DNA from 3 places in the Pseudomonas sp. LB3P58 genome. Region 3 is predicted to be linked to each of the others. Evidence: predicted binding sites of a transcription regulator. Region 3 holds the regulator's gene; each other region holds the start of a gene.

Region 1 (3,275 bases), 2.9 Mb from region 3:
CTTGGGCCCGCGCCGCGTCATCACCGGGGGCGGCCGCGTCGTAGAGCGGTTTGATCGTGGTCATGGCCACGGCGACGTAGCTTTGCAGCGTTGCCTTGGCATCGCTGAGCAGGCGCTGGCGAGTTTCCTCGACTTCCTTGCGGGCCTGCTCCTGCAGAATGAACAACGTGGTCAGGCTGATGACCAGCGCAAAGAGCAACACCGGGAGGACGGCAAGGGACAGGACTTTAGCCTTCAGGCTCATGCGCATGACGGTTCACTCTTTTGATTTTATTGGCGTGGTTAAAGGCTTTAACGGCACGCCAGGCCAAAAGTTGAGTGAAGGTCACCCCCAATCAAATGTGGGAGCGAGCCTGCTCGCGAAAGCGGTATGTCAGTCACATCAATGCTGGATGTGCCGCCGCCTTCGCGAGCAGGCTCGCTCCCACAGGGGAAATGTGTTTAGAGGACCATCGCCGCCACCCAGCCGAACGCCAGCAGCGGGAGGTTGTAGTGCAGGAAGGTCGGGACCACGGTGTCCCAGATGTGGTGATGCTGGCCGTCGATGTTCAGGCCCGAGGTCGGGCCGAGGGTCGAGTCCGACGCCGGTGAACCGGCATCGCCCAGCGCACCGGCAGTCCCGACGATGCACACGATCGCGATCGGGCTGAAACCCAACTGCACGCACAACGGCACAAAAATCGCTGCCAGGATCGGCACTGTGGAAAACGACGAACCGATGCCCATGGTCACCAACAGTCCGACCAGCAACATCAGCAACGCGCCAATGCCTTTGCTGTGGCCGATCCACGAGGCCGAGGCTTCGACCAGTGTCTGCACCTCACCGGTGGCTTTCATCACTTCGGCAAACCCGGACGCGGCGATCATGATGAAACCGATCATCGCCATCATTTTCATGCCTTCGGTGAACAGGTCGTCGGTTTCACGCCACTTCACGATCCCCGACACCGAAAAAATCAGAAAGCCAGCCAACGCACCGATGATCATCGAGTCCAGCAACAGCTGAATGATGAACGCCACCGCGATGGCCAGACCGGCGACCATCAGGCTCAGCGGGTTGTACTGCACCGCGACCTGTTCGACTTGCTCGATCTTTTCCAGATCGTAGACGCGCTTCTTGCGATAGCTGACAAACGCTGCCGCGAGCCCGACGAACATGCCCAAGGCCGGAATCCCCATGGCATGGGTGACGTTGATGCCGCTGATGTCCACACCGCTACGGGCGACGTTGGCCAGCAGGATTTCATTAAGGAAGATGTTGCCGAAGCCCACGGGCAAGAACATGTACGGCGTAATCAGGCCGAAGGTCATGACGCAGGCAATCAGTCGGCGGTCCAGCTGCAGCTTGGTCAGCACATATAAAAGCGGCGGCACCAGCAGCGGAATGAAGGCGATATGTATCGGCAAGATATTCTGGGACGCGATGGCCACCACCCACAGCAAACCGATCAACAGCCATTTGACCTGACGGCCACCGCTGGCGTGCTGGCGGTCGACCATCAGCAAAGCTTTGTCGGCCAGGGCATGCGCCAGGCCGGACTTGGCAATGGCCACGGCGAAAGCGCCGAGCAATGCGTAGGACAACGCGACCGTCGCGCCGCCACCGAGACCACTGTTGAAGGCTTTGAGTGTCGCGTCGATGCCCAGGCCACCGGTCAAACCACCCACCAGGGCGCCCACGATCAGCGCGATTACTACGTGCACGCGGGACAGGCTGAGGATCAGCATGACGCCGACCGCGGCAATTACAGCATTAATCATCGGTACCTCAAGGCAAACGGAAAGAGTCCGGCCGGCAGTCTGCAAAGAGCCGCCAGCGGATTGAATGAGAGGGTTTTATTAGAGGGCGCGCACTGTGCCGGACCGCTGCCACCTTGTCAAAGCCAACACACATCCCCGTAGGAGCTGCCGAAGGCTGCGATCTTTTGATCTTCCGGCGCCATCGAAGACGTAAAGATCAAAGGATCGCAGCCTTCGGCAGCTCCTACGGGGTGAGAATCGATATTCAGAAAACGGCATAAAGAAAGCCGAATCGTGGCCGTTACAGTGCAAAGTCTCAGATATTTATCGAATAAAGGACGTCTCCATGTCGCTCAGACAACTTTCCATTCAATGGAAAATCACCCTGCTGGCCGGGCTGTGCCTGGCCGGCATCGTGACCCTGCTGGTGGGTCTTTCGCTGTATCGCATGGAGCACAGCTCCGAGATGGTGAAAGCATCCAGCATGGAGATGCTCACCGAAGCGGCCCAGGCCCGGATCGAATCCCAGGGTGAAAACCAGGCGCTGGGGATACGCCAGCAGTTCATGGACGCCTATCAATATGGCCACGGCTTTTCGCGTCAGGTGCTGTTCCTGCGCGACCAGGCCGAGAAGCGCTTCCTCGATGCCTTTGACCTGCGTGAAGACCTGACACGCCAGGTCAAATCGGCCCTGCAAGCCAACCCGGAACTGCTCGGCCTCTCGCTGGTGTTCGAAGCCAACGCGCTGGACGGCAAGGACGATCTGTTCGCCGGCCAGGCCGAGTTGGGCAGCAACGACAAGGGCCGTTTCGCCCTGTACTGGTCGCAACCGACTCCGGGCAAGGTGACGTCGATGGCGCTACCGGAAAGCGACATGGCCGACACCAGCACCGGCCCTAGCGGCGAACCGGCCAACGCCTGGTTCACCTGCCCGCGCACGACCCTCAAGCCCTGCGTGATCGAACCCTACTTCTATGTGATCGACGGCCAGAACGTGCTAATGACCAGCATCGTTTTCCCGCTGATGGTCAACGGCAAGGTCATCGCTTCGCTGTCGGTGGACATCAACCTCAACAGCCTGCAAGCCGTCAGCCAAGGTGCGAGCAAGAAACTCTATGACGGCCAGACCAACGTCAGCATCATCAGCCCGGTCGGTTTGCTGGCCGGTTACAGCCCGGACGCCAGCAAGCTCAGCCAGCGCCTGGACACCGTGGACAAGACCAACGGTGCCGAGCTGATCCGCATGCTCGCCGCCAGCAGCAAGACCGCAAGCCTGCACAACAATCAACAGCTCAAAGTGCTGTCGCCGTTCCAGCCGATTCCCGGTGGCAAGTCCTGGGGCGTGTTGCTCGATGTGCCGGAGAAAGTCCTGGTCGGCCCAGCCGAAGCGCTGAAAAAACAACTCGATGAAAGCAACACCGCCGGCACCCTGGTCGAACTCGGCCTGGGTGTGCTGGCCGCATTGATTGGCCTGTTGCTGGTGTGGCTGATGGCCCGCAGCGTGACCCGGCCGATCCTGGGTGTGGCGCACATGC
Region 2 (3,275 bases), 3.4 Mb from region 3:
GCCACCGCGCCGCTGGACAGCAGCACCCCGAGGAAGTTGAAGAACCCGGACCAGGCCACCGCGAAATTCGGCGGCAAGGAGTTGGTGTAAATCACCGTGGCCACGGCGTTGGCGGTGTCGTGGAAACCGTTGACGAACTCAAAGCCGAGGGCAATCAGCAGCGCCACGCCCAACAGCAGAAACGGCGTCCAGGTGGTCACCACGGTGCCGAGTTCGTTCATGTCGTGCATCAGGCTGTAGGCGGTGAACAACAGCCCGCTGCCCAGCACAGCGAAGAAAATCACGATGGTCAGCAGGCCGGGCTTTTTATCGAGTTGCGGTTTGGCGCTACTGGCGGGCGCCTGGGCGGCGGTGAAGGAAGGAGTAGCCATGACGGACAATCCTGAGGGGAGAAGGAGTGTCGCCCATGATCGTTGCTGAATGTTACAGAGAGGCTGCGCTGGATCAGGGTTTGGGGTTTTTTAAAGGCAGAATCAAAAGATCGCAGCCTCGTTTCACTCGACAGCTCCTACATTTGGAAACGAGGCTGCGATCTTTTGATCTTAATAATCCTGGCGCTTGCGAAACGCCCAACGCCCGGCGATCACGGTAAACGTCGCGACCAATGCCACCAGAATCCAGAACCCTTCCGGGTCGCCTGAAAGCGGCACCCCACCGACGTTCATCCCGAAGAAACCGGCGATGATGTTGATCGGCAAGGCCAGCACCGTGACCACGGTCAGGGTGAACAGCGTGCGGTTGCTCTGTTCGTTGAGGTTGGCGGCGATTTCTTCCTGCAACAGCTTGATCCGTTCGCCCAGCGCCGTGAGGTCGTTGATGATCAGCGCGAACTCCTCGGTGGACTTGCGCAGCTCCTTGACGTCTTCCTTCTGCAACCACTGCGGCGGGCGATTGAGCAGGCGCAGCAACGAGCCCGGTTCCAGCGCCAACAAGCGTTGCAGGCGCACCAGTACCCGTCGGTTGGCACCCAGCTCAGCCCGGTTGGTCGACAGCCGCGAGGACAGCAACTCATCTTCGATCTGATCGACACTGAGGCTGGTCTTGCGCACGATCTGGGTCAGCACTTCACCCTGATCGCGCAGCAGATGCACCAGCAATTCCAGCGGCGAGCGAAAGCACTCACCGGCCTTCACCGACGAGCGCAGCTTGTCCACCGAGTGCAGCGGTTGCAGGCGTGCGCTGACGATCAGACGACTGCGGGCGCAGACCCACAGCGTCGAAACATCTGAAGAAACCATGCTGCTGAGGTTGAACACCACGTCGTTGACCACCGCTAGCAACGCCGAATCCACATGCTCGATACGCGTCGAACGAGAGCCCTCATGCAGCGCTTCGAAAAATTCGTCGGGCAATTCCAGATGGCTTTTCATCCAGCGCTCGCATGCGGCGTGGGCCAGGTTCAGGTGCAGCCAGAGAAATTCGTCGTTGTCGCCGGGTTGTTGCAGGCACTGCAAGGCCTTGGCCGAATCGAGCTCGCGGCCGCGCTCACCGGGGCGAAAACTGAAACCGTACAGCAGACCGAACAGGTCCGTGTCGCGATGGCTTTGGTCGATGCTGTGGTTCATGAAGTCTCACTGTGAGGAGGCGCCTGCCGCGGGTTTCACAGGTTCACTTGAGCCGCATCATCGCAAGGATTTTTGACGGTTTTGTGACAGTAGGATAGCGGCAAAATAGTGGCCGTACCGATGGTCGGAATTCATTCAAGAACCGCTCTGGGGCGCCGATTACGCTGACGTTAACTTGCACGGCTTTGGCCATGAACCAAGGTCGCAGACAGGGATGTCCGGACACCTTTCACGCCTTGTTGCGGCGTGCCTCATCCCTGTCATGAGTATCACTCGATGCTGCAAAAATCCCTGAGAGCACAAATCCTTGCCTTGTTGAGCGGCAGCCTGTTGGCCATGTTGCTGATCGCCCTGGCCTGCTTTCACTTTCTGTCCAGCGGTGTTCAGAGCTACGCGAATCTGATCGAAGGCCCACTGCACACCTCGCAACTGATCGATGAAGCCAACCTGCAATTCAAGGTGCAGGTACAGGAGTGGAAAAACGTCCTGCTACGCGGCAAGCAACCTGCGGACCTGGACAAATACTGGAAGCAATTCGAAGACCGCCAGCGCGACGTGCAGGGCATCCTTGGTGAACTGGCCGGGCAGAAGGGAATCGAGCCGCAGCTGAAAACCCGCATCGAACGCTTGCGGGACGAACATCGTCTGCTGGGCGCGGCCTATCAGAAGGGCCGTGACGCCTACGTGGCGGCAGGCGCCGACCCAACGGCTGGCGACACGGCGGTCAAAGGTGTGGACCGCGCGACCAGCGATCAGATGAGCGAGTTGGTCAGCGAATTGCGCAAGCAGGGTGCCGCGCAATCGAAGCTGATCAGCGCCGACGCCGATCGCACTGTGTTGCTGGGGATCATTGTGATGCTCGCCTCGGGACTGTTGATCGGGTTGTTGAGCCTGTGGCTGGTCAACCGCAACCTGGTCGAACCGATTCGCAAACTGATCGAGTACGTGGCGCAACTCAGCCAGGGTCGTTTCGCCGAACGCGTGGCCAGCACCCGTCAGGACGAGCTGGGCAAACTGGCGATGGCCGCCAATACCCTGCGCGATTTTCTTGCCGAAACCTTTAACCGTTTGCAGCGCAGCGCCAAGGATCTGGACAGCGCCAGCGGTGAGCTGAATTCCATCGCCACCCTGATGGCCAGCGGCACTAACGAGCAGTTCAACCGCACCGATCAGGTGGCCACGGCGATGAACGAAATGTCCGCTACCGCGCAAGAAGTCGCGCGTCACGCAGCCGATGCGGCACGTGCCGCCGACGATGCCGACCAGTCCGCCCAGCAGGGTGAAAAGGTCATGCAGGGCACCATTTACACCATCACCCAAATGCGCGGCGAAATCGCCAATACCGCCACGGTCATCCGTCGTCTGGAAACCGACAGCGGGCGCATCGGCAAGGTGCTGGAAGTGATTCGCGGCATCGCCGAGCAGACCAATCTGCTGGCGCTCAACGCCGCCATCGAAGCAGCCCGTGCCGGTGAAGCCGGGCGCGGTTTTGCGGTAGTGGCCGATGAAGTCCGCAGCCTGGCCCAGCGCACGGCGGCGTCGATCATCGAGATCAACCAGATCATTCAAACGGTGCAAACCGGTGCGGTGGACGCCGCTCAGGCAATTGAAAGCGGTCAGTCGCGCAGTGAGGAAAGTGTCGAACAAGTGACTCAGGCCGGCGCCATGCTGGAGCGCATCACCCTTGCCGTGGAAGCCATCCGCGACATG
Region 3 (3,275 bases):
CGTGGCATCAAATCAAAAAATTACCTGGTCCTGGCAACCACCAGCCAGAAACAGGTTCTAACGGCCGCTTATCACAGTTACAAGCGTTGTGGGCTCGCTGGCTGCATCCTGACTAAACTGGATGAAACGGCAAGTCTGGGCGAGGTGTTGAGCCTGGCCATCAGTCATGAATTGCCGGTGGCCTACCTGACCGATGGCCCGCGGATTCCGGATGATTTGCATCTACCGCGTCGTCATCAGTTGGTCAGTCGCGCCGTCAGCGTGCAAATGCAAGAAGAACCCAGCGAAGAAGCCATGGCTGACATGTTCGCTGATATTTACCACAGCCCGACCAAGCAGGTTGGCTGAGGTATTAATGAACAGTTTTTGTACCTACATCGATGGTCTGCCATGCATTGTTCAGTTAGTGAACGCGCAGCCAGTAATGTGGCCTCCGTCTAAGTAAGACAAGGTAAAGAAAATTCATGGGCAGCATGCATCCCGTACAGGTGATCGCGGTGACCGGCGGCAAAGGTGGCGTCGGGAAGACTAACGTGTCAGTGAACTTGTCCCTGGCTCTAGCTGAGCTCGGCCGGCGCGTCATGCTGCTGGACGCTGATCTGGGGCTGGCGAACGTCGACGTCCTTCTGGGACTGACACCCAAACGTACTTTGGCCGACGTGATCGAAGGCCGCTGCGAGCTGCGCGACGTACTGTTGCAGGGCCCTGGCGGCATTCGCATCGTCCCGGCCGCGTCCGGCACACAGAGCATGGTTCATTTGAGCCCGGCGCAACACGCCGGCCTGATCCAGGCGTTCAGCGATATCGGCGACAACCTCGACGTGCTGGTGATCGACACCGCTGCGGGTATTGGTGAGTCGGTCGTCAGTTTCGTTCGCGCAGCGCAAGAAGTCTTGCTGGTGGTCTGCGACGAACCGACCTCGATCACAGATGCCTACGCACTGATCAAACTGCTGAACCGCGATTACGGCATGAACCGCTTCCGCGTCCTGGCCAACATGGCCCAGAGCCCGCAGGAAGGTCGCAACCTGTTCGCCAAGTTGACCAAGGTCACGGATCGCTTCCTTGACGTCGCCTTACAATACGTCGGCGCGGTGCCTTACGACGAAAGTGTGCGCAAGGCAGTGCAAAAGCAGCGCGCCGTCTACGAAGCCTTCCCTCGGTCCAAGTGCTCACTGGCGTTCAAGGCCATTGCACAGAAGGTCGATACCTGGCCGCTGCCTGCCAACCCGCGTGGGCACCTGGAGTTTTTCGTCGAGCGCCTCGTGCAACAAACCGCAGGACCTGTGCTATGACAGCCAGTGGCTACAACCTCTACAAGAAGTCGGCACGTGACGCGCAGTACGAGCTGATCGAGCGTTACGCGCCACTGGTTAAACGCATTGCCTACCACTTGCTGGCGCGTCTGCCAGCCAGTGTCCAGGTCGAAGACCTGATCCAGGCCGGGATGATCGGCCTGCTTGAAGTGTCGACCAAATACGACGCCAGCAAAGGCGCGAGTTTCGAGACGTACGCGGGCATACGAATCCGTGGCGCGATGCTCGATGAAGTACGCAAGGGGGACTGGGCGCCACGTTCGGTCCACCGCAATACCCGGATGGTCAGCGACGCAATTCGCTCTATTGAAGCTAAAACCGGCCGTGACGCTAAAGATCACGAGGTTGCGGCCGAACTCCAATTGAGTCTCGACGATTATTACGGGATTTTGAACGACACCCTGGGCAGCCGGCTATTCAGTTTCGACGATCTGTTGCAGGACGGCGAACACGAAGGGCTGCACGAGGATGGCGCCAGTGCTCATCTCGAGCCGTCACGCGATCTGGAAGATGAACGCTTCCAGGCGGCGCTGGCGGACGCGATTGCCAATTTGCCGGAGCGTGAGCGACTGGTGTTGGCGCTGTACTACGACGAAGAGTTGAATCTCAAGGAAATCGGTGAGGTCCTGGGGGTCAGCGAATCTCGGGTCAGCCAGTTACACAGCCAGTGCGCGGCCCGTTTGCGGGGGCGTTTGGGGGAGTGGCGAGCGCGCTGAAGGCAGTGTGGGGACACTGCGAACGCGGCGGGTGGGGTGTTGAACCGTACCGGTCCCGATCTGTTGTGCTCCAGACAGTCATTGAGTGCTTTGCCGGATTGATTGAAATGGCGCGTCCAGGTGCTGGGCGCGTTTAAGACTGCTTGGAGGTCGAATTGGACAAGAACATGAAAATCCTCATCGTTGATGACTTCTCAACGATGCGGCGGATCATTAAAAACCTGTTGCGTGACCTTGGGTTCACCAACACGGTCGAGGCCGACGATGGCACTACTGCCATTCCGGTTCTCAACAGCGGCAGCATCGACTTTCTGGTAACAGACTGGAACATGCCTGGCATGACCGGTATCGACCTGCTGCGCCACGTGCGTGCCGATGAAAAGCTCAAGCACCTGCCGGTGCTGATGGTGACCGCTGAAGCCAAGCGCGAGCAGATCATCGAGGCAGCCCAGGCCGGTGTTAACGGCTATGTGGTCAAGCCCTTCACGGCCCAGGCGTTAAAAGAAAAAATCGAGAAGATTTTCGAACGCATCGGTTGATGTGCGAAGCCACTGCGCCACGGGGGAGCTATGGAGCATAACGAGTCTTCACAGGGCGATTTCGAATCGACTCTGAAAAAACACGCGGTCGAACTGGTCGAAAGCCTTGAAAAAGGCAGGTTCGGCGACGCTGTGCAACTGATCCATGAGCTCAATCAGACCCGTGACCGTGGCCTGTATCAGGAAGTGGGCAAGCTCACTCGCGAGCTGCATAGCGCGATCGTCAATTTCCAGATTGACCCGCACATGCCGCAAGCCGAGGAAGTCTCGCAGATCACGGATGCCACCGAGCGTCTGGGTTATGTGGTCAAGCTGACCGAGGCGGCTGCCAACCGCACCATGGACCTGGTGGAAAACGCCACGCCGCTGGTCAACGGCCTGAGCAACGAAGCCCAGGCCTTGAGCACCGACTGGGGACGGTTCATGCGTCGCGAAGTCGGGGCTGAAGAGTTCCGCGAGCTGGCCCGGCGAGTCGACGGTTTCCTGACACGCAGCAGCGAAGACAATCGCGTTGTGTCGAGCAACCTCAACGACATTCTGCTCGCTCAGGATTACCAGGACCTCACCGGTCAGGTGATCAAGCGCGTGACCCAATTGGTCACCGAAGTTGAAAGCAACCTGCTCAAGCTCGTGCTTATGGCCAGTCAGGTGGACCGCTTTGCGGGCATCGAACATGACCGTGAAGCGATGCTGGCAGAAAAAGA

What was found. The regulator FliA, encoded in region 3, starts transcription of late flagellar genes. The targets are predictions, from matches to a motif close to CTAAAGTTTNNNNNNNNNNNGCCGNTAA.
Region 1: a site for FliA is predicted at 2,018-2,045, ahead of ACYZTZ_RS18755 (methyl-accepting chemotaxis protein). Genes of this name have one in related genera too.
Region 2: a site for FliA is predicted at 1,700-1,727, ahead of ACYZTZ_RS21170 (methyl-accepting chemotaxis protein). Genes of this name have one in related genera too.

Annotation. Positions count from the first base shown of each region.
Region 1 covers NZ_JBUBVE010000001.1:4,022,694-4,025,968, forward strand. Annotated here, with positions in the region: partial or broken gene ACYZTZ_RS18745 (cache domain-containing protein) at 1-250, opposite strand, end outside; gene ACYZTZ_RS18750 (Na+/H+ antiporter family protein) at 442-1,758, opposite strand; gene ACYZTZ_RS18755 (methyl-accepting chemotaxis protein) at 2,087-3,275, shown strand, end outside.
Region 2 covers NZ_JBUBVE010000001.1:4,557,427-4,560,701, reverse strand. Annotated here, with positions in the region: gene ACYZTZ_RS21180 (inorganic phosphate transporter) at 1-371, opposite strand, end outside; gene ACYZTZ_RS21175 (transporter) at 543-1,565, opposite strand; gene ACYZTZ_RS21170 (methyl-accepting chemotaxis protein) at 1,842-3,275, shown strand, end outside.
Region 3 covers NZ_JBUBVE010000001.1:1,108,886-1,112,160, forward strand. Annotated here, with positions in the region: gene flhF (flagellar biosynthesis protein FlhF) at 1-348, shown strand, start outside; gene fleN (flagellar synthesis regulator FleN) at 465-1,295, shown strand; gene fliA (RNA polymerase sigma factor FliA) at 1,292-2,032, shown strand; gene ACYZTZ_RS05165 (chemotaxis response regulator CheY) at 2,200-2,571, shown strand; gene ACYZTZ_RS05170 (protein phosphatase CheZ) at 2,602-3,275, shown strand, end outside.